Regions from separate parts of the Paenirhizobium cremeum genome, predicted to be linked through region 1. Evidence: riboswitches for the same ligand, from Rfam matches in the RefSeq annotation. Region 1 holds a riboswitch; each other region holds the start of a gene.
What was found. Region 1 has a riboswitch for cobalamin ahead of bluB (5,6-dimethylbenzimidazole synthase). Riboswitches for the same ligand answer to the same signal wherever they lie in the genome.

Region 1 (10,583 bases):
AGATGCCCCCAGGAAATCAGCTCGAAGCGGCCATCCGGATGCTCGGCAATGGCGGTGCAGCTTTCCACCCAGTCGCCCGTGTTGATGTAATGGATACCGTCGATATCCTCCATGATGGCATGGTGGATATGGCCGCAGATCACCCCGTCGACCTCGTTTCGACGGGCTTCCTCGGCCACCACGCGCTGGAACTCGCCGATGAAGTTGACGGCCTGCTTTACCTGCTGCTTGGCCCAGGAGGAAAACGACCAGTAGGGCATCCCAAGCCGGCGCCGGAGTCCGGCGAGCACCACATTGATCGCGATGGCGGTGTCATAGGCCCAGTCGCCGAGATAGGCGAGAAGCCGCGCGTTGCGCACCACGACGTCGAACTCGTCCCCGTGCAGAACAAGATATTTCTTGCCGTTGGCGGTCTCATGGATCATGCGCTCGGCGACCTCGATCCCGCCGAAATGGGTGCCCGGGAAACCCCGCAGGAATTCGTCATGGTTGCCGGGAATATAGACGATACGGGTTCCCTTGCGCGCCTTGCGCAGCAGTTTCTGCACGACGTCGTTGCAGTCCTGCGGCCAGTACCAGCTCCGCTTCAGCCGCCAGCCATCGACGATATCGCCGACGAGAAATATCGTGTCGGCCTCGTGCTGCCGCAAGAAATCGAGAAGAAAATCGGTCTTCGCCGCCTTTGAACCCAGATGCACGTCGGAAATGAAAAGGGTTCTGAAATGCCGCGTTTCCGTCTGCCCACTCACGGTCGCCATCCTCTGGATCTCGCTTCATGAAATCATGAACTGGCTCAAACCAGACTCGTGTTTCAGGATGATGACATGTTGGGGATATGCGACAGGGGACCGCACAAAACCGGGCAAAATACCCTGCCCGGTCGGCTTCTGGGGAGGAAGGTGCGACGAGAAGCTGCCGTCAGATGAGTTCCGGCAACCGATGCCGGGACATGCGCCCCGCCTCCCCGCGCTCCACCCCGAGCGACACGAGAACGAGTTCGGCGACCTCGCTGCCGGCATCGCGCCAAGTCTTGTAACCCTCCTGCACCAGCATCATCCCGGAAAGCGTCGCGCCGCCGATGATTGCCAGCGCCGAATTGGCCTGCTCCGGCGGGATCGTATAACGGCCGTTCTCGATCCCCGACCTGAGATCCTCGCCCGAGGTCCCCGCAAGAAGCCCCTGAAGCGTCCGGTTGCTGAAGCCGAAATGAACCATGAAACGGCCCCATTGCGGCTCCTCGTGCGACCTGCGAATGAAAAGCCGGATGCCGCAGGCCAGCCGCAGGGGAGGATCGCTTATCGTTTCCAAGGTGGCGCGCACCTTGAGCAGCATTTCATCCGCCAGGTCGCCGGCGATCTGCTCGAACAACATGCCGGGATCGGGTATGGTGTTGTAGACCGTCCCGCGGGCCACGCCCGCCTCTTCCGCAAGGTCGCTGATCGTCACACGATCGGACCCTTTTCGGGAAAAAAGCCGCATCGCGGCGTCATAGATACGGCATTTTACATTTGTCACGTGAAGGAACCCTCCATGGCCGCCGGCCGGACATGCTTCATCCGACGATCATTCCGGCAACAGAATCCGCCTGAAACCTTTTCATATCGCAATTGAGAGACAACCGGTCTCATATCACCCCCGGAAGCCTTCGCCTTCCTTCCTCGCCCCTGGACGGGCGACAATGGCCAACCGACGGAATACCGGATTCTCTTTGGGCGATACCACATTGAACTCCTTAGGGCAGCCCCGTTCATGCCGCCTGCGTCAAATAGACGCTCGTGTTGACTTTTGAACATTTGTGTTCAATATAGACCGGAACTGATTACACATCAACATCTCATCCCGGGTCATGAGAATCGTTCTCCCGAAAAAGGCCCGACAAGGAGAAAATCCGTGAAGAAACTGATCGTCGCACTGGGCCTGGTCATGACACTCGCGGCCTGCGCACAGACCACAAGCGAAACCACAGGCAGCACCCCGTCCGGTAAATCGAAATACGGCATCGGTCCCACCTCGCTGCCGCCGGTCATCACGCCGTCAGTCTGATACCCGCCCCTCGGATCATCGGTTTTCGCCACCGCCACTGGCGAACGCCATGCCTCCGATGGCGCATGTCGGACCGGCCGATGCAGGTCCGGCAAAGCGCCGCGATGGCCGGATCGGGTCCGCCGTCCGGCCATCGCCGGTGCACTGTCGGCAATGCGGTTGCGATAGGAACCGAATGGGACTTCCACCGGAAGCCAATTGGTGTATTCAGGGATTTCGATAACCTGAAACGACGATGCCGATGGACCCGATGAACGCTCCCGAAAAGAACAAGCCGCAGCCGACGACCGCAACGGCGGATCTCGATGAACAGGCCCTGTTTTATCACCGCTATCCCCGTCCCGGGAAGCTCGAGATTCAGGCGACCAAGCCGCTGGGCAACCAGCGCGACCTGGCGCTCGCCTATTCCCCGGGTGTGGCCGCTCCCTGCCTTGCGATCCGCGACGAACCTGAGACCGCTGCCGACTACACCGCCCGCGGCAATCTCGTCGCCGTCATCTCCAACGGTACCGCCGTGCTCGGTCTCGGCAATATCGGCCCGCTGGCCTCCAAGCCGGTCATGGAGGGAAAAGCGGTTCTTTTCAAGAAGTTCGCCGGCATAGACGTCTTCGACATCGAAATCGACGCCGCAAGTGTGGACACCATGGTGTCGACGGTTTCGGCACTGGAGCCGACCTTCGGCGGCATCAACCTTGAGGACATCAAGGCCCCGGAATGCTTCGAGGTGGAAGCCCAGCTTCGCGAAAAGATGAACATCCCGGTCTTCCACGACGACCAGCACGGCACGGCGATCATTGTCGCCGCCGCCATCCTGAACGGTCTGGAACTGGCGGGCAAGAAGATCGACGAGGTAAAGATCGTCGCCTCCGGCGCAGGCGCCGCCGCACTGGCCTGCCTCAACCTGCTGGTGACGCTTGGTGCGCGCCGCGAGAACATCTGGGTCCACGACGTCGAAGGCCTGGTCTATGTCGGGCGCGAGGTGCTGATGGACCGCTGGAAATCGGTCTATGCACAAGAAACCGACAAGCGCGCCCTGGCCGAGTCCATCGATGGCGCCGATGTCTTCCTCGGGCTTTCCGCCGCCGGCGTGCTGAAACCGGAACTCCTGGAGAAAATGGCCGAAAAGCCGCTGATTATGGCGCTGGCCAATCCGACGCCGGAGATCATGCCGGATCTCGCACGGGAAGCCCGCCCTGACGCGATGATCTGCACAGGACGCTCCGACTTCCCCAACCAGGTCAACAACGTCCTCTGCTTCCCCTATATCTTCCGTGGCGCGCTCGATTGCGGCGCGACCACCATCAACGAAGAGATGAAGATGGCCGCTGTGCGCGCCATCGCGGCTTTGGCGCGCGAAGAAGTCTCCGAGGTCGCGGCCCGCGCCTATACGGGCGAAACCCCGACCTTCGGCCCGAACTACCTGATCCCGTCCCCCTTCGATCCACGGCTCATCCTGCGAATTGCGCCGGCCGTGGCGCGCGCTGCCGCCGAAAGCGGCGTGGCGAAGCGCCCGATCGTGGACTTCGACAGTTATCTCGACCAGTTGAACCGATTCGTCTTCCGCTCCGGCTTCGTCATGAAGCCGATCTTTACCGCGGCGAAGAAGGCAACCCAGAAACGGGTCATCTTCGCGGAAGGCGAAGACGAACGCGTGCTGCGCGCGGCCCAGGTGCTTCTCGAGGAAGGCACCGGACGGCCAATCCTGATCGGCCGCCCCCAGATCATCGAAACCCGCCTCAACCGCTTCGGCCTGCGCATCCGCCCTGGCGTCGATTTCGACCTCGTCAATCCCGAAGACGATCCGCGCTACCGCGACTATGTCGACGACTATTTTGCCCTTGTCGGACGCGAGGGCATCAACCCGGAAGCCGCCCGCACCATCGTGCGCACCAACAACACCGTGATCGGAGCGCTTGCCGTCAAGCGCGGCGAAGCCGATGCGCTGATCTGCGGCGTTGAAGGCCGCTACGACCGCCATCTGCGCGATGTCCACCAGATCATCGGCAAGAAGCCCGGCGTGTGCGCCTTCTCGGGTCTCAGCCTGCTGATCTCCCAGCGCGGCGCGATCTTCTTCACCGACACCTTCGTGACCTATAATCCCTCGGCCGCGGAAATCGCCGAAATGACGATCCTCGCGGCACAGGAAATCCGCCGCTTCGGCATCACGCCACGGGCAGCCCTCGTCACCCATTCCAATTTCGGTTCACGCGATTCCGAAAGCGCCCGCAAGATGCGCGACGCCCTGAAGCTCATCCGCGAGCAGGCGCCGGAACTGGAAGTCGACGGCGAAATGCAGGGCGGTTCGGCGCTGTCGGAAAGCCTGCGCAAGCGGGCCATGCCGAACAGCACGCTGACCGGCGAAGCGAACCTGCTGGTCTTCCCCAATCTCGATGCAGCAAACATCTCGCTCGGTATCGTGCGCACGATGATGGATGCCCTGCATGTCGGCCCGATCCTTCTCGGCGCGGCACTTCCGGCTCACATCCTCTCGTCTTCGGTCACCTCGCGCGGTGTCGTCAACATGGCAGCACTCGCCGTGGTCGAGGCGTCACAGCCCGGCTGAGACAAGCCCTTGAACAAGCAGATGATGATATCCCCGCCGCCCGGCGGCGGGGATCGCGGGTCACGGCTGCCCACCATGAATGCCCCCTAAAATTCGGCTGGACAACGGCCACCCCTCCGCCCAATCTCGACCCACGTAATTTCAGGGTTTCAGAATGACGAACCAGGGCGGCTATTTCGACCTGCTGGACTGGCTAGAGAGTGAAAAGGGCGTTCGACCGCAACAGTTTTTCAAGAGGATGCAGAAGGTCTTTGGCCTTGCCAATCTGCTCTACGCCGAAGCGTCCATAACCCCGGCCGGGGCCAGGCTTCACCGGTTGCACCACACTTTCGCGCCGGCTGCGGTTCGCGCCGTCAACGCCCTGCCCGCAGGGATCACCCGCCCACCGGTTCAGGAGGCCTTCGGCGCGATAGGGGTGCTCGACTGGTCCTGGATCGCCACGCACACCGTTGGTCTCGAAACATTCCAGCAGCTTGTCGCCGAGCTTGCCATCGCACCGCGCGGGGCCGTCTATCCTCTGGTGGCAAGAGAGGGACGCTCGGCCCTTCTGGCCGTCAATGCGGACATGCCGGAAACGGAATGGGCACGCTTCAGGCGCCACAACGATCCTTTCCTGCATGACCTCGCGACCCGTTTCCACGCCACTCTCGTCGATGGCCAGACACCCCGCTCGATGACCGGCCGGCGACAATACCAGCTGACGACCCGCGAACGCGAAGCGTTGACCTGGGCGGCAGCCGGCAAGAGTTATTGGGAAACCGCGATGATCCTCGGCATTTCGGAGCGCACCGTGCGGTTCTTCATGTCCAATGCCCGAAGAAAACTGAACGTCGCCACCAATACCCAGGCCGTGGCGGAAGCCGTCTGGCGCGGGCTGATTACCGGCTCGAAGGACAGCTAGCGTCCCATAGCCCGTAGTCAGGGGCCGCAATAATAATCAAGAATTGCATAATTTTGCACTGTCACTACCGACAGTTTAAATTCCTAGGCGGTACGGCATTTTTTCCTCTCCAACTATGGAAGGAAAGCGCCATGATTAGGATTATTACCGCCGCAAACCGCGAAAGCCATTCGGCCGAGATCGCCGAGATGCACACCCTGCGCAAGCGGGTCTTCCACGATCTGCTGAAATGGGACGTCTCTGTGAAGGGCGACTGGGAGATCGACCACTATGACGACGCCAACCCGGTCTACGTTCTCTCCTATTCGCCCGAGGGCCGCCTGCGCGGCTCGCTGCGGCTGCTGCCCACCCTCGGCCCCAATATGCTGGACGACACCTTTCCCATTCTTCTGGGCGGGGAACCCGAGATCCGCAGCGCCTCGGTCTGGGAATCCAGCCGTTTCTGCATCGAGCCGGAAATTTCCCAGGACCGAGCATCCAACCAGGTGACGGTGGCCGCCGCCGAACTGATGTGCGGGGTGGGCGAACTTTGCCTTGCTTCCAGCATCTCGCACATCGTCACGGTCACGGACGTCTTCCTCGAACGCATGTTCCGGCGCATGGGATGCCCGGGCGAACGCATCGGCGAGCCACAGAGGATCGGTTCGGTCTTCGCCGTTGCGGTCGGATGGGAAATCGATACGGAGATGCTGGCTGGCATGAAGGCCATCGCCGCCATCGACGGTCGCGTTCTTGAGGAAGCCTATGCGCTCGACCGCGCGCGTGCGGCCTGACGCACGGCCCGGGCGCAGATACAAGGCCCGTTAACACAAATAAGTGTTCCCGGTTGGCACTTCGTCACTCGCTAATTATGGTCAGATTACCTATAGGCTCATCGGATATGAGCCGAAGTGGAACAGAGCTGACCGGGGACACGATTTGCAGCGCGGCAAGAAACGATTTCTGCTGGCATTCGCCGCCTTTCTGGCCTGTCAGCCGCTTGCCACCCAGGCCTCGGACGTCTGCGAGAGACTGCGGGAAGGACTCGCCTCGGGCAGCCGGATCATCGCCAACAGCAGCGAATTCCGCCGTTATTCCAGTGCGATAGCCCGACAGAATATCGAGATCCGCAAGACCCGGCAGGACATGCGCCGCCTGCACTGCGACACCTCGGCGATCGTGGTCATCCGCTCCGACGGCGGCAATGACTGCTCGGACCTGTCAACGGCCCTTGCCAGGATGGAAGAGAACAAGCGCGATCTCGCCGGCAAGCTGGAAGCTCTGCGCAACAGCGGCCCCGACGAGGCAACCAGGGCACGCATTCTTGCCGCCCTTGATGCGAACGGCTGCAACGAAGAACCGCAGGAGCGTGCGGAACCTACGTCGTCAGACGGAACGGATGACCGGATGGCCGCCGCGCTTGAGAGCGCCACCGGCATGGGAAACCTCCGCACGCTCTGCGTCCGCACCTGCGACGGCGGTTTCTTCCCGATTTCGTCCAACACCTCCCCGATGAACTTCCGACGGGACGCCGATACCTGCCAGCAGATGTGTCCGGGGGTGGAAACGGAGCTCTACTATCATTCGATGCTTTCAGGTGAGAGTTCCGACATGGTCTCGGCCGAAACAGGCAAACCCTATCGGGAATTGCCGACCGCGTTTTCCTATCTGAACCGCCCGAGCGGCGAAAAGGCGGCCTGCGGCTGCAATCTCTCGGCCTATTACGAAAAGATGCGGGCAAACGGAGCCGCAGGGACCATTCCGGACGACAATTCGTCGATCATCGAGATAAAGCCTCGGGACCCTGTAACCGCCCCCTCGCAACAGGCGTCCTCGGCACCGGCCGAACGCCCCTATGATCCGGAAAACAGCAGGATCCGCCGCGTCGGCCCCGCCTTCCTTGCCCCCGACCAGGGCAAGATCGACCTGAGGCATCCGGCAGCGCCGGGACCGCAGCCGCAGCAATAGAGCGATGCCGCCAAGAGCGGCACTTGCCCTTCTTCCGGAACAGCTTGAAAACAAACGGATAAGATATTGAGGTGACTCCGTTTTCGCTGGAAACGCACCAGCAAGTCGCCCGTTGCACGACGACCGCGTCAGCCGCTCGCGGCGCCGTCGCGGCGAGCGCCCCATTCCTCCTCGAACACCAACTCTTCCAGCGGAATCCTCTGCCTCCAGCCTCTCACCGCCAATTCAGGCTGATCGAACAGCCTGTCGACATAACCGAGACAGAACCAACCGATGACCTCGACATGATCGGGGATCGAGAGGATGGATTTGAGGTCGGCCTGATGGAAGATGCTGACCCAGCCGACACCGACGCCTTCGGCGCGGGCCGCAAGCCAAAGGTTCTGAACGGCACAGACCGTCGAATAGCTGTCCATCTGCGGGTTGTGTGTCCGCCCCAGGATAACCGGGCCGCCCCGGGTCGGATCACAGGTCACGCAGATGCCGACCGGCGCCTTGCGAATACCTTCGAGCTTCAGCGCCTGATAGGTCTCGCGCTGTTTTCCGGAAAACATCGCCGCCGCCTCGCCATTGGCCCGGCAAAATGCCTGCCAGACGGCTTCCCGCCGGGCCGCATCACGCACCACCAGGAAATTCCAGGGCTGCATGAAACCGACCGAGGGCGCGTCATGCGCCGCCTGCAGCAGGCGCCAGACAAGTTCGTCCGGCAAGGGCTCCGGCAGGAACTGGTCGCGTACGTCGCGGCGGCTGCGAATGGCACGATATACAGCCTCCCGCTCCTCGGCGGAAAAGGCGCCTGCCGTTACGAGATGATCGTTCGGTTCGTCGTTGCGCATCGTCATATCCCCAACAATGCCTGCAACCGCCTGCCGTCCACGCAGGGCGAGTCTATCCCGCCAGGCCGGTCTTCTGACTGGGCTTCATCTGCTCCGCGCGACCTTCCCGGCCTTTCGGCCAGTGGTCCGGACCCGAAGGGGTCCAGCGGCTGAGCATCCACCTCACAGCGTTGGGCACGTGCCGGAATTCCACCGGCTTCCCGATTCTCCCGCGGCAGTCCGCGGGCACCTGACACAAACGGTTCTACAGCAAGCAGGCAGCCATGCAAGCAGTCGTTTGCGACACGGTTTCAGGCGGTTGCGGGAAAGTAGCGGACATAGGCGAACTCGTCTCCGTCGGGCGACCAGTTCGGCACATTGATCGTACCCTGACCGCCGAAGAGCTCGAACAGCGTCTCAAGGTTGCCGCCATCCATGTCCATCAGGCGAAGGCGGACGGAAAGATCGCGCGGATGATCGAAGACATCGGGATCGTAGGAGAGCAGCACGACCTTGTCCCCCTTCGGCGAGGGATGCGGAAACCAGTTGCCGAAATTGTCGTCGGTCAACTGCTGCAGGTCACGCCCGTCCGGACTGACCCGCCAGATCTGCATCAGGCCCGTGCGGCTGGAGTTGAAATAGATCCACGCCCCGTCGGCAGACCAGTCGGGACCGTCATTACGCCCTTCGCCGAAGGTCAGACGCCTCTCCTCGCCGCCTTCGATCGAGATAGTGTAGATGTCGAAGATCTGGTCGCGGATGCCGCAATAGCTGACGAAACGCCCATCCGGCGACCATCCGTGCCAGTAGGACGGCAGGTTCTCCGTCACCTGCACCGGCGTCCCGCCTCCGGCCGGCAGTATGTACATGCACGTTTTGCCATGTTCGACCTTGTCGCACAGCATGATGAAACGGCCGTCCGGCGAAATGCCGTGATCGTTGTTGCAGCGGGTCGCGAAGCCGGTATCGATCTGCCGCGGCTCCTCGCTGCCGTCGGGCGGCAGTCGATAGAGCAGGCCGTCGCTGTTGATGAGCAGATAGCTGCCGTCGGGCGACCAGTTCGGGGCCTCGATGAGCCGATCCGTCTGCCAGACGATGCGATGGCGGCGCGTTCGGATATTGAAGATCTCGAGCGAGCTTCGCATGTCCCCTCCAGCCAGGCCGCCGACGTGCCGTCAGCGGTCCCGGAAACGGTTGGTGATCGGATAGCGCCGGTCGCGGCCGAAGTTCTTCTTGGTGATCTTCACGCCGGGGGCCGACTGTCGCCGCTTGTATTCGGCGAGATAGAGCAGATGCTCCACCCGGTGCACCGTCGCGACGTCATGGCCGCGGGCCACGATATCCTCGACCCCCATCTCCTTTTCGACGAGGCATTCGAGAATGTCGTCCAGCACCGGATAAGGCGGCAGCGAATCCTGGTCTGTCTGGTTCGGCCGAAGCTCCGCAGACGGCGCCTTGGACAGGATATTGGCAGGAATGACCTCTCCCGACGGTCCAAGCCCGCCCGGCGGCACATGGGCGTTGCGCCAGCCGGAAAGAGCGTAGACCTGCATCTTGTAGAGGTCCTTGATCGGATTGAACCCGCCGTTCATGTCGCCGTAAAGCGTGGCATAGCCGACCGACATCTCCGACTTGTTGCCTGTGGTCACCACCATCGAACCGAACTTGTTGGAGATCGCCATCAGGATCGTGCCGCGGGCACGGCTCTGTAGGTTTTCCTCGGTGATACCACTGTCCGTTCCCTCGAACATGTCCGACAGCGCAGACAGGAAACCTTCGACGGGTTCTGCGATCGGCACGATGTCATAGTGGCAGCCGAGCGCCTTTGCGCAGGCCTCCGCATCCGTGAACGATTCCTGCGAGGTATAACGATAAGGCAGCATCACCGTGCGCACCCTCTCCTCGCCCAGCGCATCGACCGCGATTGCCGCACAGAGCGCCGAGTCGATACCGCCGGAAAGGCCGAGCACGACGCTCTTGAAGCCGTTCTTGTTGACGTAGTCGCGGAAGCCCAGCATGCAGGCGCGATAGTCTGCCTCTTCCTTCTCCGGAATATGCGACATCGGCCCGTCGCTGCAGCGCCAGCCATCGGCAGACCGCTTCCAGGTGGTGACGGTCAAGGTCGGTTCGAACTGGCTCATCTGGAAAGCCAGGGACTTGTCGGCGTTAAAGGCGAAGCTCGCACCGTCGAAGACCAGTTCGTCCTGCCCGCCGACCTGGTTGGCGAAGATCAGCGGCAGTCCGCTTTCGATCACCTGACGCAGCGCTACCTGATGGCGCACGTCCACCTTGCCGCGATAATAGGGGGAACCAT
Region 2 (10,583 bases), 1.3 Mb from region 1:
CGAGTGGTTGAACTCGGGATCGTAGTCGGTGTTGTCGGCCCGGTTGGCGCGGTAGCGCCAGGGGAAGTAGACGCCCATAATCATCACCGGAACGATGATGATGAGCATCAGCAGCGTCGAATAGATCAGCAGGTCGCGCTGTTGTTCCGCGACCCAGCCGGACGGGTCGAGCAGCACGTAGTCGCAACCCGAAAGCAGCGGGGCGGCTGCGAGCAGGGGCGCGATGCGCAAGGTCTTCTTGAAAATGTTCATATCGGTCTTCATGGCGAGCAAGAGCGCTCCCGCCTCGCCTAAGCGACGCAGGTCCGCGGTTGTTGCTTGAGACGGCCGGCGGCTAGGGCTTCTGACCGCGCGACCGTCCGTTATGAAGAAAGAGCTTGGGAGGATCTTCTTCGGTGGCCTACCTGCTCCCATTTTTGAAAAAGGTTAAGTGGCTCCCCTGTGACAAATCGTCACAAATGAGACCGTTACGTGCAAAACCAATGGCGTTCGCCTGGCGATTCTGTCGTAAAAGTGAAGAGAAATAGACACTTATCAATTTTCGAGGTGGGTGCGGTCATGGTGTCGCAGCATGCGCATTGATCCGGATCAATCGACGGAAAAAGCGCTCCGGCGCCACGTGCCTGTCCCGTTCCAGACCGGGTAGCCGCCCTCGGATTCCGGCTTGATCGTGGGCTTCGCCCTCTCTATCTCTCAGACACCGTCATGTTTTCCGAGAAGGAAGGTCTTCCCTTGTCCGTCTTCAACAATCTGCCCGTTGCCCCGAGTGCCGCCAAGAAGCCCGTGACCGATATCCGGCACGGGATTGTCCGCACCGACGATTATGCCTGGATGCGGGCCGACAACTGGCAGGCGATGTTCAAGGACCCGAGCCTCCTCGACCCGGAACTGCGCCGGCATCTGGAGGCAGAGAACGCCTATATGGAAGCGGCGATGGCCGATACGAAAGATCTCCAGAAGGCGCTGTTTGCCGAGATGAAGGGCCGCATCAAGGAGGACGATTCTTCGATCCCGATGAAGGACGGCCCTTATGCCTATGGCACCGCCTTCGTCACCGGCGGCGAGCAGCCGCGCTACTTCCGCATTCCGCGCGACGCCGACCACAAGGACGAAGCGATCCGGAAGCTTTTGCTCGACGGCGACAAGGAAGCCGCCGGCAAGGACTATTTCCGTCTCGCCGGCATCGATCATTCGAGCGACCATGCCTTCGGCATCTGGGGTTATGACGACAAGGGTTCCGAATATTTCACCCTGCGCGTGCGCAATCTCGAAACCGGCGAGGATCTGGCCGATGTGATTGAGAACACCGGCGGCGGCGGCGCATGGGCGCCCGACGGCAAGAGTTTCTTTTATACGCTGCAGGACGAGAACCATCGTCCGTCCAAGGTCTTCCACCATATCGTCGGCCAGCCGCAATCGGCCGACCGGCTTGTCTATGAGGAAGAGGACCCCGGTTTCTTCATGAGCGTCGGCGGTTCGCTGCTCGACGACTTCATCTATATCGACATTCACGATCACGAGACCTCCGAATACTATATTCTCTCGACTAAGGACCTGACGGCGGAGCCCAGGCTGGTGGCCAAGCGGGTGGAGGGCGTCGAATACTCGATGACCGAGGGCGGCGACGTCTTCTATATCCTGACCAATGACGGCGGCGCCAAGGACTTCAAGATCATGGAGGCGCCGGTGGAGGCCCCCGGCAAGGAGAACTGGAAAGAGGTCGTGCCGCATGAGCCGGGCCGGCTGATCCTCTCCCATATGGCCTTTGCCCGCCATCTCGTCTGGCTGGAGCGCCGCGATGGCCTGCCGGTCATCATGATCCGCGACCGCAAGTCCGGCGAGGCACACGCCATCGCCTTCGCCGAGGAGGCCTATTCGCTCGGCCTGCAGGGGGCTGCCGAATACGACACCGACGTCATCCGCTTCTCCTATTCCTCGATGACGACGCCGTCGCAGCTCTTCGACTACAACATGGCGACGCGCGAGCGCGTGCTCCTGAAGACCCAGGAAGTGCCATCCGGCCACGATCCGGATGATTACGTCACTCGCCGTGTCTTCGCAGAAGCCCATGACGGCGAGAAGGTGCCGGTCACGCTTCTCTACCGCAAGGATACGAAGCTCGACGGCTCCGCCCCCTGCCTGCTCTATGGTTACGGCGCCTATGGCATCACCATTCCCGCCGGCTTCAACACCAATTGCCTGTCGCTCGCCGATCGCGGCTTCGTCTATGCCATCGCCCATATCCGCGGCGGCAAGGACAAGGGCTTCTCCTGGTACGAAGACGGCAAGATGGAAAAGAAGGTCAACACCTTCAAGGACTTCATCTCCGCCGCCGATTATCTGGTGAAGGAAGGCTTCACCTCCTATGACCGGATCATTGCGGAAGGCGGGTCCGCCGGCGGCATGCTGATGGGCGCGGTCGCCAACATGGCACCGGAAAAGTTCGCCGGCATCATCGCCGCCGTTCCCTTCGTCGATGTCCTGAACACCATGCTCGACGACACGCTGCCGCTCACCCCGCCGGAATGGCCGGAATGGGGCAATCCGATCGAGTCGGAAGAGGAATATCGCTGGATCGCCGCCTATTCGCCCTATGACAATGTCGGCGAGAAGCCCTATCCGCCGATCCTCGCGCTTTCCGGCCTTACCGATCCGCGCGTCACCTACTGGGAACCGACCAAATGGGTGGCGAGACTGCGCGAGAAGACGACGGGCGAAGCTCCGATCCTCCTGAAGACCAACATGGCCGCCGGCCACGGCGGCAAGTCCGGCCGCTTCCAGCGTCTGGAGGAAGTCGCCTTCGAATACGCCTTCGCTATCAAGGTTGCGGGTAAGATGTAACGCCGAGGCCACCATGAGAGGAGGTCAGGGCATGACCGTCCATGTCGCCCTGTCGACGGCCGCCAATGTCGTCGGCGGGAGCGGCAAGGCTTCCCGGCAACTGGCGCATGCCCCCGAAGGCGGCTGAAAGAGCGGTTCGACACTATTCGACAAGGAGACTCCGTCCGGCATGACGAAGGTCGTGCCGACGCGGAGCCTTGCCGTTTGCAGGGAGAGCCCGATTCGCGATGCCGTTCGTGTTTTCGCGCCCAAGGCAAGGGCTGTTATCGTCTTTGCAATGTGGGACGCAAGCTTCGCGCAAGCTTCAATGGTTAATGATTGGTTAACTTCTGAAACGAGAGCGTCCGCCATGCGAATCGATAGCGGTCTGAACAGCTACTATTACCAGAACCGGTACGTGCCGATCTCCGCCGAGGGCGAAGACAGCGCTAACGAGCAGGCGCCGGTAACGACGAGCCGTCTCAGCGGTTCGGGCACATTCAGCAGTTCTCTTCTGTCCAATTCCCTGGCCAGCACCCTCTGGGTCGTCGATGGCGGCCGCAAGCCGGTGCCTTCGATGACGCAGCGCACCTCGTCGGCCTCCTCCTCCGATGACCGCACCGCGGCCCAGAAGGTGGAGGATGTTTATCGGGAATACGACGTGACCTTCGACGAGTACGACGCCTGAGTTATACGGCCTCGCCGATCCCTTTGAAGGCGCCGAAAGGCGCCTTTGTCGTTTCCGCTTCCTTGATTTCCGCGAGCGTGCCTCCTAATCTCTATAGAGACTAGAGATTTCTGGGGATGCGAAAGATGTTCTCGATTGGAGATTTGTCCCGCCGCACCGGGGTCAAGGTGCCGACGATCCGCTACTACGAGCAGATGGGCCTGATCGCGGCGGCCGACCGCACGGGAGGCAACCAGCGGCGGTACGAGCGGCCGGATCTCGAGCGTCTCACCTTTATCCGCCACGCCCGCGATCTCGGTTTCCCGATCGATGCGATCCGGGAACTTCTGGCCTTGAGCCGCCATCCCGACGAACCCTGTGAGCGCGCCGACGATATTGCCCGCGAGCAGCTGATCGAGGTGCGCGAAAAGATCGCCCGCCTCAGGAAGCTGGAGGACGAACTGGAGCGTATTGCCTCCCATTGCGGGGCCCACAGCGTCGGCGACTGCTATGTCATCCGCGCGCTCTCCGACCACGGTCTTTGCAACCACGAACATTGAGGAACAGGCCATGCCCGTAATCAGGCAGGAGGATGCGCCGCTTGACCAGGATGACGGCAAGGGGCCGAACGGCGAACTCGGCCCCTACAGCGCGAGGCTGCTCAGCGATGCCGGCGGACTGACCCAGTTCGGCGCCTTCATCGAGACGCTTCCGCCCGGCTCCCGCTCGTCGCGCAAGCACTGGCATGAGCGCGAGGACGAATTCGTCTTCGTTCTTTCCGGAACCGTGACCCTGCACGAGGGGGACGTGATCGCCGAAATGCAGCCCGGCGACAGTGCGACCTTCAAGGCAGGCGTTGCCGCCGGTCATTGTCTGGAAAATCGCTCGGACGGCCCGGTCAGCTATCTCGTGGTCGGGACGCGCTCGCCCGACGAGGTGGTGCATTATTCAGATGAGGATCTGAAACTCACCAAGATCGGCTTCGTCAAGCATTGGACCGATCGGGCGGGCAATCCGATCGTCCGGTAATTCCTCCGGATCAGGCCGATACCGAGCGGAAAAAGCCGATCGAGCGGGATATGGCGTGCGGCAGGGCGGTGGTGTGATCGCCCTCGATCCGGCTAGCCTGGATCGGAAGTCCGGCCGCCTTCGCCCGCTTTTCCATCAGTCTGGCGCCCTGGTTGAGATGCGGCTCCTTGGTGCCGTGCATCAGGTAGGTGGGACATTTGAGGCTCTGCGCATAGCAGAGCGCGGTGCGGACCTCGAACTCGTGGATATCGCTGTCGTCGAAGCGGATATCCTCCGGATAACGCCGGAAGAAACGGAAGGCATTGGGATTGCCGGAAATCGGCACGGCGGCGCGGAACCGGTTCGATGCCATGGCCGACAGCATGGCGAGCGTGCCGCCGATGCTGTGGCCGGCAAGGAACAGTCGCTCTCCGTCCACACCCGGCAGGCCGGCGAGATGCTCGCCCGCCGCCAGAACGTCGCTCACCTCGTTGTAGAAACCGGAAAAGGCGCCGGCCTGCCCGTTTTCGCCCCGGACCGTCGGCATCATCACCACATAGCCCGAGTCGATATAGGGCCTCATCAGCGTCCAGTGACCGGCGCCCATGGCATTGCCGCCATGCAGGAAAAGAACCGCCGGACGGAGCTTGTGCGAGGGCTGGTGTTTCGAAACCCACGCCGCAAGCTGCAGGTTGCCGTTGCGGCCGGATCTGTAGAAGATCCGCTCGGCATTGGCGGGTGGATCGAGCGGTTCGTATTTGTCCGGCGCCGGCCCCCTGGTCAAAAGATGGGTATGGAAGGTCTGGCGCTCCCGCGCGTAGTCGCGGCCGATCAGCGGCGGGTTGACCGGCGTGTCCATGGCGCCGGCGATTTCGGGCAGCAGCATCGCGCCGAGAAGGCCGCCGAGAACGGCCCGGCGCGAGACCGGTTTTTCGAAGCTTCTGTCAGACGTCATGACCGCGATCCGGAAGATCCAAGCCCAATCATTCTCGCGCGCTTTTCGGCAAAGGCAAGGCACGATGTCGTTATGCGCCCGCAGGAATCCTCTGTCATGGGCCCGCAGGTTTCGCCCGTTGACAATCGATTGAAATGGGTGCATTCCATGCGTCCATGATCGACGCACGCGCACTCATCTCCTGCACGTATTTTTGGGCCTACCGGTAACCGGCGGCCCGACAGATCATCTTGTCAACAGGCCGCCGTCAGGCGGCCTTGTTGTTTTCAGCAGCTTCCCCTGATGGCGGTAACCGAAAAAGGGAAGCGAACATGACTGAAGATACCGATATCACCCTCCCACGGCCCCCGGTCGTCATCATCCGCGCGGCGAAACGTCAGGACCTGCCGGCGCTCAATGAAATGATCGCGGCACTCGCCGCCCATCATGGCGACGCCTCGGCCATGACGCCGGAAAAGCTGGAGCGCGATCTCTTCGGCCCCATGCCCTGGATTTCCGCCCTTGTCGCCGATAGCGGCGAAGGCCTGATCGGCTACGCCATCCTCGTGCCGCTCTACAAGGCCCAGGAAGCCAAGCGCGGCATGGACCTGCATCACCTCTATGTCCGTGACGGCCAGCGCGGCAACGGCATCGGCCAGCATCTGGTCGCGCGTGCGAAGGAGATGGCGCGCCAGTCCGGCTGCGACTACCTTTCCGTCAGCGCCGCCACCGGCAATTTCGCGGCCCATCGCTTCTACGAGCACATGGATTTCGTTCCGCGTCCGGTGACGGGCATGCGCTACATGCAGGCCTTGTCCTGAGCATCGTTCTTAAAACAGAGACGTTTTCCGGAGGAAAACCGAATGCCCCGCATCATTGTTGCCTTGCAGAATGACTTCGCCGATTGGGAACCCGCGCTCCTGATGGCCGCCGCGCGCTACTATCTCGACTGCGAGGTGCTCACAGCCTCGCCGGATGGCAGGCCGGTGACCTCAATGGGTGGTCTGAAGGTGACGCCCGACATGAGCTTTGCCGAAATCGATCCGGCCGGTTCCGATGCGCTCATCATTCCCGGCGGCTATGCCTGGGAGAAGGGGAAGGCCTTCGATTTTTCCGAACTGGCGAAGGGCTTCCATGCGAAGGGCAGGGTTGTCGGCGGTATTTGCGCGGCTGCAAGCGCGCTCGCTGCGACCGGCGTTCTGGACGAGGTTGCCCATACCGGCAATTCGCTTGCCTCGCATAGCAGATATCCCGGCTATCGCGGCGCCGGGCGGTATATCGACCGGCCGCAGGCCGTCTCCGACGGCGGTATCGTGACGGCGCCCGGCAATTCTCCGGTGACCTTTACCGCGGAAGTGCTGAAGGCGCTCGGGCTCTGGGTGCCTGAGGCCGAGAGCGAAATCACGGCATTTTCCGCTGAACATCGCTGACGTCGGGAATATCCGAGACCGCCTCCAGCGCACGGCGAATGTCGCGGCTGGTGAGGCTGAAGGTGTTGCCTGCGGGTTTCCCGCGTTTCAGCTTGCGGTCGGCGGCCAGGAGAAAGGCCGGATGATGCCGGCCGAACCAGTCCATGCAGTCCCGAGGCAAGGGTGAGGTCTTCCCGGTCAGGCTGCGGAAGGCGAGACGGTGCACGAAACCGCGGCAGGCAGAGCCTTCATGCAGAAAGACCAGCGCATCGATATCGATGCGCCAGTCGAATTCGGGGCAGGGACCGCCTGCCATATCGGGTCAGGCTTCGAAGCGGCGGCGGAAGTGACCGCTCAAGGCGCCGAGCAACGACCAGAACAGGAGACTGGTCAGCGTTGCCACCACGACGAAACGATGCGACATCGCTTCCGGCGCAAGCGCCTGCTCGCCTTCCGGCGGCACGGGTGCGCCGATGACATGCGGCAGCGCGATCAGCACGATCGCCAGAGCCGCGGCCCATGGCCTGCGCTGGAAGAACAAGAGGGCAAGGCCGGCCGCCGTCGATGCCGCGGTGCCGATCCACCAGACTTGACGCTCGAAGAGCGGTGCGGCCGGTGTGCCCGGAAGCTCCGGATGAAGGCCGAAACCCGGCGCCAGCATGAACGCGACGAAGCCGCAAAGACCCCAGATCAGGCCGCGCCGCCAGTCGCTTTCCGTGCCGGAAATCTGCATCAGGCCGTTCAGAACCAGGGCGAAGCCGATGGCCGTCAGCACATTGGCGACGAAGGTGTAGGCATTGCGCTCGAAGCCGTCGGCGGGTGCCCAGGCATCCGCGTCGTGATGATGGTCGTCCGCCTGCGTGGCCGCGGCTGCGGTGTTGCCGTGGTCATGGCCTTCCTCGGCCGCGCCGGCGGCGTGGCTGTGACCGTCTGCGGCGCCGCCGGTCTCGAAGACCTCTGCGGCCAGGATAAGCGGGGTCGTACCGAGAAACTGCGCAAGCGTCACGGCGGTCCCGACGATCAGCCCGACCAGCACCGAAGTGAAGACGAGCGAACGAAAAACTGACATGGAATCCCCCTCAAGGCATGTCGCGCAAAAGCGCGTCGCGGTTTTGCGGCGGTGACATGCGATAAAACAAAGACTGAAAGCGCGTGGAGCGAACCTAAAAGATCGCGATGCGGCTCAGTGGCAGGGGAAGGCGTTGGCGTGACGGGCATCATGCGCGGCATTGTGCACCACCTCCATCGGCGAGAAGCCGACGAAACCGACGATGAAGAGGCCGAAGAAGACGCTGAGAAGTGCCGGCGCGAAGCGGCTGACGCTGGACGAAGCGGATGAAGTGATGGTGGTCGCGGACATGTTTCCCTCCGAACGATGACGATGATGCCCGACGATCGAAGGGTGGAAAACGGGGCGAGGGTCGGTCGGAAAGATTGTCCGGAGACCATGCCCTGTCTTCCGGACACCCCGTCCGGCAGGCGACAACAGGCGATGGCAGGTCTCCTGGCTTGCGGGTCATGACCCCTGAACTGCCTTCCCGGATTGCTCCAGTGGCCTTGTCGTTCAGGCGTTCGCCGCTCACAGTTGCGGGGGCAGCCACGAATCGAGCCCCGTCAGGGTCGTCCCTATCGTGTTCCCTATTAATCCCCGAAGCGCCGCTTCTGGGGAACCATCGCCGCCAGTATCGGGGGCATGGGCTGCCGTGTCAATCGCGAGGCATGTTTCGCCCGTGAAAAAGGGTGGGACGGTCCCGTCGTCGTCAGTGCCGGAGCGGCGGATTCTCCGACCACTTCTGCAGCGTCGTCTTGATGAGGATGAGCGCCGCCCGATGGGCGTCGTCACGCTCCCGCGGATCGACGATCGCCGAGAGTCGCTTTTCGAATGCGGTCACGGTCTCGTTGACCCAGCGATGCAGGGCCGGATCGGGATAGCTGTCGAGCAGCGAGCGCAAAGCGCTTTCCATCCGCCGTCTTTCGATGCTCATGTTGCCTCCGATCATGTGACGCGGGTCACTCTGTCCGGCGAGGCTTGCGCGATGCTGGAGTTCGCGGTGGCATGGGCCCGCTGGTTTGTGCCCGGTCGCTCGAGCCGATGCGCAATGATCGAGTATGATCGGGCGCTCTACAGGCAGCGCAACCGCATCGAGCGCATGTTTGGTCGTCTCAAGATCGACCGGGCCATTGCCACCCGCAATGACCGGCTGGCCAACGGCTTCCTCGGCCGGTCCATCTCGCCACCGCCGGATACCGGCTCAAATGTGTCCCTCGCGCCTTAGCTTGCATCGTATCGGACACGAGCGTCCCGGATGTTCTCCAGATTGCTGCTCGCCCACCTTACGAGAGCCATCACCGGTGCAAGAAGCGTTCGTCCGACCTCTGTCAATTCATAGTCCACGCGCGGTGGGATAGTGGGAAACAATGTCCGCTTCACCAAGCCGTCACGTTCCAGTCCGCGCAAGTTGATCGTCAGCATGCGTTGCGAGATGCCGTCGATCCGACGCCGCAATTCATTGAACCGGACCGGTCCATCCTTGAGCGTTGCGATGATGTAAAGCGTCCACTTGTCGCCCACGAGATCGAGGATTTCTCGAACCATCCGACAGTCGTCACCTTGGGTGGGGGCAGGAAAATCAGTGATACTGAGTGTCATCGGAGTGCCTTCTTGCGCGAGCCTTAGTGGTCATCTTAATAGTGTTGGTAACAAGAATTTACCACCCTGTCCCCATCGGAGCAACCATGGCCAACATCCTCCTCGTTATCTCGAGCCCTCGTAGCCCCGAGAGCCTGTCCACCCGCTTCGCGGCTGAGATCGCCGAAGGCTTGAAGGTTCGCCTGGGCGGCACCCTTTTCACTCGCGATCTCGCGGCCAACCCACTGCCGCATATCGCGCAGGCCTATATTCAGGGCCGCGTCGCGGCCCCCGAGGCGCGCACGCCCGCGCAGGTTAAGGCGGTCGACCTTGCCCAAGAGCTCGTCGACGAGGTGAAGGTCGCTGACGTGATCGTCCTGGGTTCGGGCATGATTAATTTCGGTCTGTCGTCGCAGTTGAAGGCCTGGTTCGATCACGTCACTTGGCCGCGCGTGACCTTTGGTTATAACGAAGCCGGCAGGCCGCAGGGATTGCTGACCGGCAAGAAGGTCTATGTCGTCACGGCCGCAGGCGGCGTCTTCTCTGAAGGCGACTGGGCCCCCTTTGATTTCCAGACCGACTATCTGCGCCACCTCCTGGGCTTCATCGGTCTGACCGAAATCGAAATCGTCCGTGTGGAAGGCACTGTCTTCGGGCCCGAGGCGGCCAAGGCCGCCATCGCCGCCACCGAAGCCCAGGTTCGCGAGGTCTTGGAAAAGGCCGCCTGACGGTGGGTCGGACGACTGCTCAGGCTGTCAGCGCAAACATGCATGTCTACAGCCAGAGCAGTTGGCCCTCAGGTCAAAAAACACGAGGAAGATGAGATGAAGATTGCTCTCTTTGGAGGGACCGGACCAACCGGAAGACACATTATCGAAGAGGCGCTCCGGCAAGGATATGAGCTGTCCGTCTACACGCGGGACGCCGGAAAGCTCGCGGCCTTCGATGGCAAGATCGAAGTCGTCGTCGGCGACCTCAACAATCGCGAAGCGATCAAGGCATGCGTGACGGGCGCAGATGCAGTCATCAGCGCGCTCGGCCCCAACAGTCTGAAATCGCGTGACAAGCGGCCGATCATGCGCGGCGTTGGCACGATCATCTCTGTCATGGAAGAGC
Region 3 (10,583 bases), 120 kb from region 1:
AGCCCGTGCTCTCTGCAGAATTCCGGATCGCGGCAAGATGCATCGCAATCGCCGCCGCACGGACAGTCTTCGAGACCGCCGCCGATGCCCTCGACGTGATGGTGATGGCTTTCCTGCGGCTGGCCGAGATCCGCCTCGAAGCCGAGAACCTGCTCCCGGTACTTGCACATCTGGCAGTTCATCAGGGCGGCGCCCTCGAGGATTTCCCCGACGCGATCCTGGAAGGCGTCCAGCACGAGCGGATGGTCGTTGAGATAGCTCGCCTTGACGAACTGGATGTCCGGATACCGCTCGGCAACAACGTCGGTATAGCTGTAGATGCGCTTCACCAACACGCCGGTGAACAGGAAATAAGGGAAGACGATGATGCGCTTGTAGCCGAGCCGGGCGGCATGTTCGAGGCCCGGCTCGACCAGCGGGAAGGTCACGCCGGAATAGCAGGTTTCGCCCCAGCCGAAGCCCATTCCCTCCCAGAGCATGCGCATAACCTTGGTCGCGTTGGAATTGGCGTCCGGATCGGACGAGCCGCGCCCCACCACCATCAGCAGCGTTTCGTGCTTGTCGATGAAGCCAAGCGTTTTGTTCGCCTCGTCGACGGCCTCCTGGATGCGGTCCCCGGCGGCGCGGATCATCTTGAGGTCAATGCCGAGTTCGCGCCCGTAGGTGATGACCATGCCGGGATTCTGCGCCTGATAGGTGTTGAGCACCGAGGGAATGTCGTTCTTGGCGTGTCCGGCGGCAAACAGCATGCCCGGAACGGCCAGAACCCGCGTCACGCCTTCAGCCCGCAGCTTGTCGAGGCCGGCTGAGATCACCGGATTGCAGAACTCCAGATAGCCGTATTCAACCGGCATGTCGGGATTGCGTTCGCGCAAGGCTTCCGCGATCACCGCGAATTCGCGCGCTGCGTTCTGGTTGCGGCTACCGTGTCCGCAAACCATGATTCCAAGCTTTTCCGTCATGAGACAAGGCCTCTCTGCTTCGTTGTCGTTCATGTACGAAGCGCCGGAACCGCGCGTTGCGGTTCTCTGGCCTTGGGGACAGCTCCGGAATTGGCCCCCTGATTGGGTCAGCCGCACCGGACTATTTCCAGCCTGTCGAACAGGCGCCGTCGCACATGAGACAGAGCTTTATCGAAGGCGACATGACCGGTCAAACCCGTTTGCGCCGGATTGTGTGGAGGATGCGCCGAAGAGCCCGGCATTCGCCCCGCGACATGTTGCCCCGACCGGCGGTTTGGTGCATGACGGGACGTCCCGCCGCAGCCGCACTACAGGATCATCGTGGTCGATCTCGCACTCCAGAGCCTGGCGCTTCTCTTCGTTGCCGCCTTCATCGCCGGTTTCATCGATTCGATTGCAGGCGGCGGCGGCCTGATTACCATTCCCGCCATGCTGATTGCCGGCATTCCGCCGCTCGAAACGCTCGGAACCAACAAGCTGCAGTCGATGTTCGGCGCCGGTTCCGCGACGATCGCCTATGCCCGGCGCGGCCATGTCGACCTGAAAGCACAATTGCCGATGGCGGTCATGGCGGTGTTTGGCGGTGCAATCGGCGCCGTCATCGCGACCGTCGTTCCCGCGGACGTCCTGAGGGCAGCCATGCCGTTCCTGCTGGTTGCCATCGCGCTTTACTTCGCGCTGAAGCCCAACCTTCATGACGAGGACCGCCACCAGCGCATCACGCCCTTCGTCTTCGGGCTGACCTTCGTACCGCTGATCGGCTTGTATGACGGCGTTTTCGGTCCCGGAACCGGCTCCTTCTTCATGCTCGCCTTCGTCTCGCTTGCGGGCTTCGGCGTGCTCAAGGCAACCGCCCACACCAAGCTTTTGAACCTCGGCTCGAACGTCGGGGCCTTCCTCGTTTTCGTGGCCAGCGGCGTGGTGCTCTGGAAGGTCGGCCTGCTGATGGGTCTTGGCCAGTTCCTCGGCGCACAGGCCGGATCGCGGCTCGCCATGCGGATCGGGGCACGACTCATCAAGCCGCTCCTGATCGTCACCTGCATTGCGCTCGCCACGAAACTCCTCGCCGACCCCGGCAATCCGGTAAGGGTGTGGATCGGGTACTGACACGCCAGCGGGTTTCGCCGCAACAAAGCGCTTGAACCTCTAGTGACTGCAGACTTTAGGATAACGGCACAATCCGATCCGGAGTCCCCAACGCATGTCCCTGCCAGAGCTTCTTTTCCCGGCTACCGCCATTATCGTGGTCATGGCAACGCTCGTGTCCGCGCTCCAGTTCCACCGACTGACCGGTCGCTCACCGGTGGTGTTGAAGTCGAGCGACGACGCTCTCGGCTTCTCGACCCGCCTGTTCCGCATCCTGATCGTCGCCATCCTTGCGGAGGTCACCCTCATCAGCCTCTGGCAGGAGCAGCATGACCGGATACTGGGACGCGTCCCCGTTCTGGACGGCCCGGTATTTCAGATCGCCGGTATCGTCCTGTGGACCCTTGGCGGGGCTCTCATCATGCTGGCGCAGTGGCAGATGGGCCGTTCCTGGAGGATCGGGATAGACAGCAGCGAGACCCCGCGCCTTGTCAACACCGGCCTTTTCGCAGCCTCACGCAACCCGATCTATCTCGGAATGGTCACGGGCCTTTCCGGCCTTGCTCTCGTCTCGCCGGAAGCGCTGTCCTTCGCCATCCTCGTCGCCACCTGGGTATCGTTGTCCTATCAGATCCGCATGGAGGAGGCTTTCCTCGAACAATCGATCGGTCAACCCTATCTGGATTACCGCAAGCGGGTGCGCAGGTGGCTTTGAAGGCTTAGCTCAGGTTCATCAGAATTCCACGCCGATCTGCGCCTTGATACCCGAGCGGAAGGGATGCTTGACCAGTTCCATCTCGGTCACGAGATCGGCGATTTCGACCAGTTCGTCCTTGGCGTTGCGACCTGTCAGCACGACATGGGTCATCTCCGGCTTCTCCGTCTTCAGGAACTCCACAACATCGGCGATATCGATGTAATCGTAGCGGATGGCGATATTGATCTCGTCCAGCAGCACCATGGAATAGGATGGGTCGCGGATCAGTTCCTTCGCCTTTTCCCAGGCGGCCTTCGCCATGGCGATGTCGCGCGCCTTGTCCTGCGTCTCCCAGGTGAAGCCCTCGCCCATGGTGTGGAATGCGCAGAGATCGCTGAAATGTTTGAGGATCAGGTCCCGCTCGCCGGTCGACATCGCCCCCTTGATGAACTGTACCACCGCACATTTCTTTCCATGCGCGATGTGGCGGAAAATCATGCCGAAGGCGGCCGACGACTTGCCCTTGCCCTTGCCGGTATGGACGATGACGAGGCCCTTTTCGCCCGTCTTGGTGGCCATGATCTTCTCACGCGCCGCCTTCTTCTTCGCCATCTTCTCGGCGTGGCGAAGAAGATCGGCGGGCGACGAGCCTTCAAGTTCCTCGGTCATGGTTCCTGTACTCCATTCATCGTTTCGGCTCCGCTACCGGAGAGCCGGGAAAGATCGAACATCGCCGAATTGCTCTTCGGCGTCCACAACCTGCGATCGATCGCCTCGATCAATCGTTCGGCCAGTTCCTTGAGCGCCGGGGCATTCTTCTCGGCCATGAAATCGCGGACCCGCTCATCCACGATAAAGGCCTGATAGACCGCCTCGAAATGGTGGTCGCGCACGGCACCCGTCGTCGCGGCGAAGGCGAACATGTAATCGACCGTCGCGGTAATCTCGAAGGCGCCCTTGTAGCCATGCCGCATCACCCCCTCGATCCATTTCGGATTGACGACACGGGCGCGCACGACACGGCCGATCTCTTCCTCGAGGCTGCGGATCACCGGCTTTTCCGGTCGCGAATGGTCGTTGTGATAAACGGTCGGGCGATGGCCCGCGACATGCTCGATGGCCGCCGTCATGCCGCCCTCGAACTGGTAGTAGTCGTCGCTGTCCAGAAGGTCGTGTTCGCGGTTGTCCTGGTTCTGCACCACCGCCTGCACCCGGCGAAGCCGTTCCTCGAACAGGCCGCGCTCGGCCTTTCCCTCGACATCGGCGCCGTAGGCGTAACCGCCCCAGACGAGATAGGCTTCGGCCAGATCGCCCCGCCGCTCCCAGCCCTTCTCGTCGATCAGCGCCTGCAGGCCGGCACCGTACGCGCCCGGTTTCGAGCCGAACACCCGATAGCCAGCGCGGCGGGCAGCCGCCTTCTCGTCCAGCCCCTCTGCAAGGAGCTGTTCCGTCTCGGCCTTCACCCGCGCCGCAATCGGATTGTCGCCTTCATCCTCTTCGAGCGAGGCGACCGCCCGGACGGCCTTGTCGAACAGCGCGATCTGCTCGGGAAAGGCATCGCGGAAAAAGCCGGAAATACGGAGCGTCACGTCGACGCGCGGACGGCCGAGAATCGCCGGCGGAATGATCTCGTAGCCTGTGACCCGTCGCGAGGCCATGTCCCAAATCGGTTTTACGCCGATCAGGGCGAGCGCCTGCGCGATATCGTCTCCGCCGGTGCGCATGTTGGAGGTGCCCCAGGCCGTCAGTCCGAACGACAAAGGCCATTCGCCATGGTCCTGCACGTAACGCGCAATCAGCAGTTCCGCCGACTTCTTGCCAAGCTCATAGGCCGCAGGGGTCGGAACCGCGCGGCTGTCGACCGAATATAAATTGCGTCCCGTCGGCAGAACGTCGGGCCGGCCGCGCGTCGGCGCACCCGAGGGACCGGGTGGCACGAAACCTCCGGCAAGCCCGGTCAACAGTCCCTCGATCTCGGCCCTGCCCGATTTGACCACGGCAGGTCTCAGCCGTGTTTGAATTTCCTCGAGCACCGCGCGCGTCTGCCACCAATCGGATGGGCATTCGACCTCGCCCGCCACCAGCTTCGCCGCCAGCAGTTCGATGCGCTCGACCGTGTCGCCCCTGGTCCGCCATGGCTGCTCGGTGAGATCGGCCAGAATGTCCGGCCTTGCCCCGGTCCATGGATCGGACATCACGCAATCGAGGGGGTCGAAGGATAGCTCGCCATCCCCCGCAATCGCCCGCTGCAAGCTCTGGTCACCACCCTCGCCCAGCCCGCGCGGCACCCGCGCCAGCGCCACGGTCAGGTCAGTAAGCAACCGCCCCTCCGGCGCAAGGCCGAAGATGTGCAGCCCGTCGCGGATCTGCATTTCCTTGAGGTCGCAGAGATAGGCGTCGAGCTTTTCGAGCGCGGCCTCCTCGGCCTCGCCCTTCGCAATGCCGGCGTCCTGGTCCAGCCCGATATCGGCGACAAGATCGAGGATCTGCTTCTTCAGGAGCTTCAACCGCCGCGGATCTCCGCCCGAGGCCTCGTAATACTCATCGACCAGCGCTTCCAGATCCTTGAGCGGCCCGTAACTCTCCGCCCGCGTCAGCGGCGGCGTCAGATGGTCGATGATGACGGCCGATGTCCGTCGCTTCGCCTGCGTTCCCTCGCCGGGATCGTTGACGATGAACGGATAGAGATGCGGCAAGGCCCCGAACACCGCCTCCGGATAGCAGTTTTCCGAAAGCGCCAGCGCCTTGCCCGGTAGCCATTCGAGATTGCCATGCTTGCCCATGTGGACAACGGCATGGGCGTCGAAGGCTCCGCGCAGATAGGCATAGAAGGCGAGATAGCCGTGCGGCGGCACAAGGTCAGGAGAATGGTAGGTTTCCTTCGGATCGATATTGTAGCCGCGCGCCGGCTGGATACCGACGAGCACGTTGCCAAAGCGCGACAGCGGCAGCGCAAAACGCCCGTCGAGAAAGAAAGGATCGGCCTCCGGCCCACCCCAACGCGCCGTTACCTCGTTCCGAACCTTTACTGGAAGACTTTCAAAGAAACCTATGTAATTATTCAGTGATATGACTTCGCGGATTTGCCGTCCGTCGTTTGCCGCATTGGTCGGCCCCGCCATCAGATGCGCCATCAGCGCGTCGCCATCATGGGGCAAATCGCCCACCGCATATCCGGCCGCATTCATCGCCTTGAGCACTTCCATGGTGCCGGCGGGTGTGTCGAGCCCGACCCCGTTGCCGAGCCTTCCGTCGCGGTTCGGATAGTTCGCCATCACGATCGCCACCCGCCGATCTGCGGCTGCGGTGTTGCGCAGCCGCGCCCAGTTGGCGGCCAGCTTCGCGACGAAGGCAGCACGACCGGCATTCGGCTCATGGGTGACGATATTGGTCTCGACCCGCGCATCGAAGCGCGCCGCCGCCTTGAACGAGACCGCCCGCGTCATCACCCGGCCATCGACCTCCGGCAGCGCCACGCTCATGGCAAGATCGCGCGCCGAAAGCCCCTGCGACGATTGCTCCCACGCCTCGCGCGACGAGCTGGAAAACAGCGTCTGCAGCACCACCGCGCCGGTCTCGTCCAGCACGGTGGAGGCACGCTCGCTGCCCGGAGCAGAGACCGCAAAGCCTGTGGCGTTCAATACGACATCGGGCGAAGCCTCGGCAAAGATACGCCTGAGCGTCTCGACCGAAACCGCATCCTTGAGGCTGGAGACGAACACCGGCAAGGCCGTCAGCCCCTCGGCGCGCAACGCATCGATCATCGCCTCGACCGGCCGTGTCTCGCCGCTCTGCACGAGGGCGCGGTAGAAACAAATGGCGGCAATCGGCTTGGCCACGCGCCCGGCTGCAGTACCCCCCTCTGGCCTGCCGGCAGACATCCCACCCGAGAAAGCGTCAGCTCCGACGGCCTCCCGCCATTCCTCGACCCCGATCACACCTCTGCCCGGCCACCAGATCCCGGCCTTCAGCAAAGGCGCAGCCGGCTGCGGTCTCTCGCAAAAGCCGATGAGCGACATGGCGTAATCGACAAAGGCGGACGCATTCGTCGCGCCCCCCTCCACCAGATAGGACCAGAGCGCGTCGAGATCCTCCGCCTTGACAGTCGAGAAGGCGGAAAGCCCCTCATCCGGCTTGTCATCGCCAGGGAGGACGGCAATGACCGCTCCCGACCGACGGACGCAGGCATTGAGCGCCTCCAGCGCGTAGTGAAAATAGCTCGCGCCGCCGAGCGCCCGGATGACGATCAGCTTCGCATGCCGCGCGGTCCGCTCGACATAGGTATCGACCGACATCGGATGCTTGAGCTGCATCAGGCTGGCCAGCCGCACGCTCGGACCGCCCGTCCGCCCCGCAACAGCGGTCGCAATCGCGGCAAGCTCGGTATCGGCGGCGGAAAGGAAGAGGATATCGCCCGGCGTCTGGCCGAGGTCTATCGCCTCCTCGCCATCGCTGATCGAACCTTTCTGGGCTAGCAGCAGGTGCATCAGTGTTGTCCTAAAGGGAGCAGCGTCATCGGCGGCTAAGGCCTTACGAAGCCGCCTTTTCGACAGCCTCCGCCACTGCGCCGTAATCCCATTCGTGCAGGCCGATGACCACCAAACGCGTCTCGCGCGTCTCGCCGGCCGCCCAGGGACGGTCGAAATAGGTGTCCACCCGCGAGCCAACGGCCTGGATGACGAGGCGCATCGGTTTGCCGGGCACGTCGATGAAGCCCTTGAGGCGCAGCACGTCATGCGTTGCGATCACATCCTTCAGCCGCTCGACGAAACCGGCCGGATCGGCAATCGGCGGAAGCTTCATCACGAAGCTTTCGAATTCGTCGTGGTCGTGATGATGGTCGTGGGCCTCGCCGCTTTCATGCAGCGCCTCATGTTCCAGTTCGTGATGCGACTTGCGGTTCTCGATGTCGTCTTCGGTGCCGACGCCGAGACCGAGCAGGACGAGCGCCGGCACATCGCCGTTCTTCGCCTCGATCAGGGTCGGCTTGCGCGCGATCCGCTCGGCCACCTCCGCCCTCACGCGGGCCACGCCCTCGCCGTCCAGAAGGTCGGTCTTGTTGAGCACGATCAGGTCGGCGCAGGTGAGCTGATCCTCGAACAGTTCCTCGATGGGGCTGTCGTGGTCGAGGCTGTCGTCGGCCTCGCGCATGGCATCGACGCGGTCGTGATCGTCGGCGAAACGGCCGGCGGCGACCGCCGCGCTGTCGACCACCGTCACCACGCCGTCGACGGTTACCCGCGTGCGGATGTCCGGCCAGTTGAAGGCGGCGACCAGCGGCTGCGGCAGGGCAAGACCGGACGTCTCGATGACGATGTGGTCGGGTTTCACGTCGCGCTCGAGAAGCTTTTGCATGGTCGGCACGAAGTCGTCGGCGACCGTGCAGCAGATGCAGCCATTGGTGAGCTCGATGATATCGTCCTCGGTACAATTTTCCGCGCCGCAGCCCTTCAGCACCTCGCCATCGACACCGAGATCGCCGAACTCGTTGATAATCAACGCGATCTTCTTGCCGCCTGCATTCATCAGCATGTTGCGGATGATGGTGGTCTTGCCGGCGCCGAGAAAGCCGGTGATGACGGTTGCAGGGATCTTTTGCTGCAGCATGGTTCAACCCTTCATTTTCAGCGGCAGTCCGGCCGCGACGAAATAGACGTCGGTCGCCGATTGCGCGACCAGTTGGTGAAGGCGGCCGGCATGATCGCGAAACTCGCGCGCCATGCGGTTCTCGGGCACGATGCCGAGGCCGACTTCGTTGGAAACGAGGATCAGGCGGCAGGAGAGGCCGGCAACGGCGGCGGCAAGCTCCGATGAGCGTGCCGCGACATCCTCTTCCGCCATCATCAGATTGGTGACCCAGAGCGTCAGGCAATCGACCAGCACGACGCGATCCGAACCGTCGATCCGGCGCAGCAGGCCGACGATATCGACGGGTTCCTCATGGGTCGTCCAGCCGTCGCCCCGGTCGGCGCGATGCTTGGCGATCCGCTCGCGCATCTCGTCGTCATAGGCGCGGCCCGTCGCGACATAATGCCGGCCGAGGCCCGAACCCGTGGCCAGCCCCTCGGCAAAGCGCGATTTACCGGAGCGTGCGCCGCCGAGCACAAGGATAGATGATCCCCGTACCGTCATCGCTTGAGGCCGCTGCCGCAGGACGAAACCATGGGCAGGCATTCGAGCCGGCCGTCATCCCCAATGGTAAGAAATCGCAACGCACCGACCATATCCCAGGGCGCGCACCCCGGGAGCAATATGCAATGCGCCAATGCGCGGGATCTGGAGACCCCGCTTCTGGATGACGTCGCCACGACAACCTCCGTGCTGGCAACAAGGGGTATCCTCCCCTGTGAAGGTTGGGCCAATGCCCGGCACGGTTGGCAGGTCTCCTGGCTCGCGGGTCGTGGCGCTCGTTGCGCCAGCGGATATTCCTCACCTTCCCGAGGGATCGATGCTGTGCGAAAGGGGACGATTCGTAGATAATAGAGGCGTCCGCCCTGGCTGATCGCGCAGCCCCTCAGTGGCTTTTCCGGCTCCCCTTTCTTCCGGACCGGCCGCACCATGCGACCGTCATCCAGCGAAAAATGGCACCGGACGGAATACCCTCGCCGCTCTACAGTCGCGGGGTCGGCTGCGATGGACGGTCCCGGTCTGGGTCACCGTTGTCGCATTCCCTTTTGCTTTTCAATCCGCCTGCAGGCGGACATGAAAACCATCCGTAATCAATTTGATTAGGCCCGGTTCCGGGCAAAGTCAATCGCGGTCGGCGCCAGCCCGGCGCGGGCAATCGGGTGCCGGAAGGGCGCCGGCCCGTCAGGGCCGGGCCGAACCCTTGCCGAGCGTCACCGTGCCGCTGGCACCGTCTTCGGGATAAGACTTGCCGGGCGTCGCGGTCGGAGGAGCGGCCGGAGGCTCCGGCATCGCCGGCACGACAGCTTCAGGCGGATCGCTGACGAGCCTTGTCATCATCGTGCGCGGTGGGCGCACAAGCTTGCGCAGCGAGGGATTGACCAGCGAGAAGGCAAAACGGACACGGGCGGAAATTTCTTCGGCAAGGCTTTCCTCCGCCATGCCGGGCGCATCGGTCGAACCGTTGACATTGAACGTGCCCTCCGCGACGGGCTCGCCGGTCTCCAGCGAAACGGCCGTCGCCGTGAAGCGGGCATTGGGAATGCCACGACGGGCGCCGAAGCCCGTCCCGACCTCCTCGATCCGCACCAGGATCGCCACACGCTGGGCGCCGGCCGGCGGACGCGTCGCCGCGATAGCCGCTGACACGCGGCGGTCAACCCCTCTGATGACACCCAGTGGCACGCCGGCATCCGCCATGACGGTCACCTCGCGCACATAGTAGACGAGCGGCCTTGTGATCGGCCGCCCCTGGAAAATGCTGCAGGATGCAAGCGCCGCCAGAAGCAGCAGCGCAAAGCTGAACCTGAAGATCCGTGCAAGCATGTGAAACGTCCCGGCCGATGATTCCCTGTCAGCGGCAGGATTTCACTTTTATGGTTAGCGAGCGGTTAATTCGCGAGCCGCAGGGCCGCAAACAAGGCGGTTGCGGCAACCATTTCCTCGAAGCGTTTGGCGCGTCGAACCTGCGCCTCGGCGTCCACGCCCCAATGCTCGTCCGTCCAGTCCTCGTCGAGATGGGCGAGCGCCCAGATCTCGTCGCGGCCGAGCCGCCCATGGGCAAATGCGAGCGCCAGAAGCGCCGAGCCGGTCAACGTGGTGACGACATGCAGGCAGGCAAGTTCGATCGGACTTGAAAAGGCCCTCAGCGCGCCGGCATAGGCTGAGACCGCCTCGGCCGGCTGCTCCTGATGCATGATGCCTTCCGCAAG

Region 2: another riboswitch for cobalamin. It lies ahead of ACLBKR_RS03205 (CbtB domain-containing protein); the one in region 1 lies ahead of bluB (5,6-dimethylbenzimidazole synthase).
Region 3: another riboswitch for cobalamin. It lies ahead of cobU (bifunctional adenosylcobinamide kinase/adenosylcobinamide-phosphate guanylyltransferase); the one in region 1 lies ahead of bluB (5,6-dimethylbenzimidazole synthase).

The regions. Positions count from the first base shown of each region.
Region 1 is NZ_CP180217.1:1,929,218-1,939,800, forward strand. It holds gene ACLBKR_RS09670 (UDP-2,3-diacylglucosamine diphosphatase) at 1-758, opposite strand, end outside; gene ACLBKR_RS09675 (TetR/AcrR family transcriptional regulator) at 919-1,515, opposite strand; gene ACLBKR_RS09680 (hypothetical protein) at 1,891-2,043, shown strand; gene ACLBKR_RS09685 (NADP-dependent malic enzyme) at 2,294-4,606, shown strand; gene ACLBKR_RS09690 (helix-turn-helix domain-containing protein) at 4,761-5,507, shown strand; gene ACLBKR_RS09695 (acyl-homoserine-lactone synthase) at 5,639-6,280, shown strand; gene ACLBKR_RS09700 (DUF2865 domain-containing protein) at 6,426-7,454, shown strand; gene bluB (5,6-dimethylbenzimidazole synthase) at 7,583-8,290, opposite strand; cobalamin riboswitch at 8,336-8,538, opposite strand; gene ACLBKR_RS09710 (TolB family protein) at 8,581-9,414, opposite strand; gene ACLBKR_RS09715 (NAD+ synthase) at 9,445-10,583, opposite strand, start outside.
Region 2 is NZ_CP180217.1:669,549-680,131, forward strand. It holds gene cyoA (ubiquinol oxidase subunit II) at 1-252, opposite strand, end outside; gene ACLBKR_RS03160 (S9 family peptidase) at 733-2,841, shown strand; gene ACLBKR_RS03165 (hypothetical protein) at 3,011-3,508, shown strand; gene ACLBKR_RS03170 (MerR family transcriptional regulator) at 3,634-4,047, shown strand; gene ACLBKR_RS03175 (cupin domain-containing protein) at 4,058-4,516, shown strand; gene ACLBKR_RS03180 (alpha/beta hydrolase family protein) at 4,527-5,450, opposite strand; gene ACLBKR_RS03185 (GNAT family N-acetyltransferase) at 5,681-6,250, shown strand; gene ACLBKR_RS03190 (DJ-1/PfpI family protein) at 6,293-6,859, shown strand; gene ACLBKR_RS03195 (hypothetical protein) at 6,831-7,154, opposite strand; gene ACLBKR_RS03200 (CbtA family protein) at 7,161-7,907, opposite strand; gene ACLBKR_RS03205 (CbtB domain-containing protein) at 8,022-8,198, opposite strand; cobalamin riboswitch at 8,315-8,528, opposite strand; gene ACLBKR_RS03210 (hypothetical protein) at 8,599-8,823, opposite strand; gene ACLBKR_RS03215 (transposase) at 8,938-9,114, shown strand; gene ACLBKR_RS03220 (winged helix-turn-helix transcriptional regulator) at 9,111-9,488, opposite strand; gene ACLBKR_RS03225 (NAD(P)H-dependent oxidoreductase) at 9,575-10,195, shown strand; gene ACLBKR_RS03230 (SDR family oxidoreductase) at 10,292-10,583, shown strand, end outside.
Region 3 is NZ_CP180217.1:1,810,116-1,820,698, forward strand. It holds gene ACLBKR_RS09105 (sirohydrochlorin chelatase) at 1-962, opposite strand, end outside; gene ACLBKR_RS09110 (TSUP family transporter) at 1,284-2,069, shown strand; gene ACLBKR_RS09115 (methyltransferase family protein) at 2,164-2,763, shown strand; gene cobO (cob(I)yrinic acid a,c-diamide adenosyltransferase) at 2,782-3,414, opposite strand; gene cobN (cobaltochelatase subunit CobN) at 3,411-7,232, opposite strand; gene cobW (cobalamin biosynthesis protein CobW) at 7,276-8,352, opposite strand; gene cobU (bifunctional adenosylcobinamide kinase/adenosylcobinamide-phosphate guanylyltransferase) at 8,356-8,877, opposite strand; cobalamin riboswitch at 9,104-9,474, opposite strand; gene ACLBKR_RS09140 (hypothetical protein) at 9,556-10,197, opposite strand; gene ACLBKR_RS09145 (ATP12 family chaperone protein) at 10,263-10,583, opposite strand, start outside.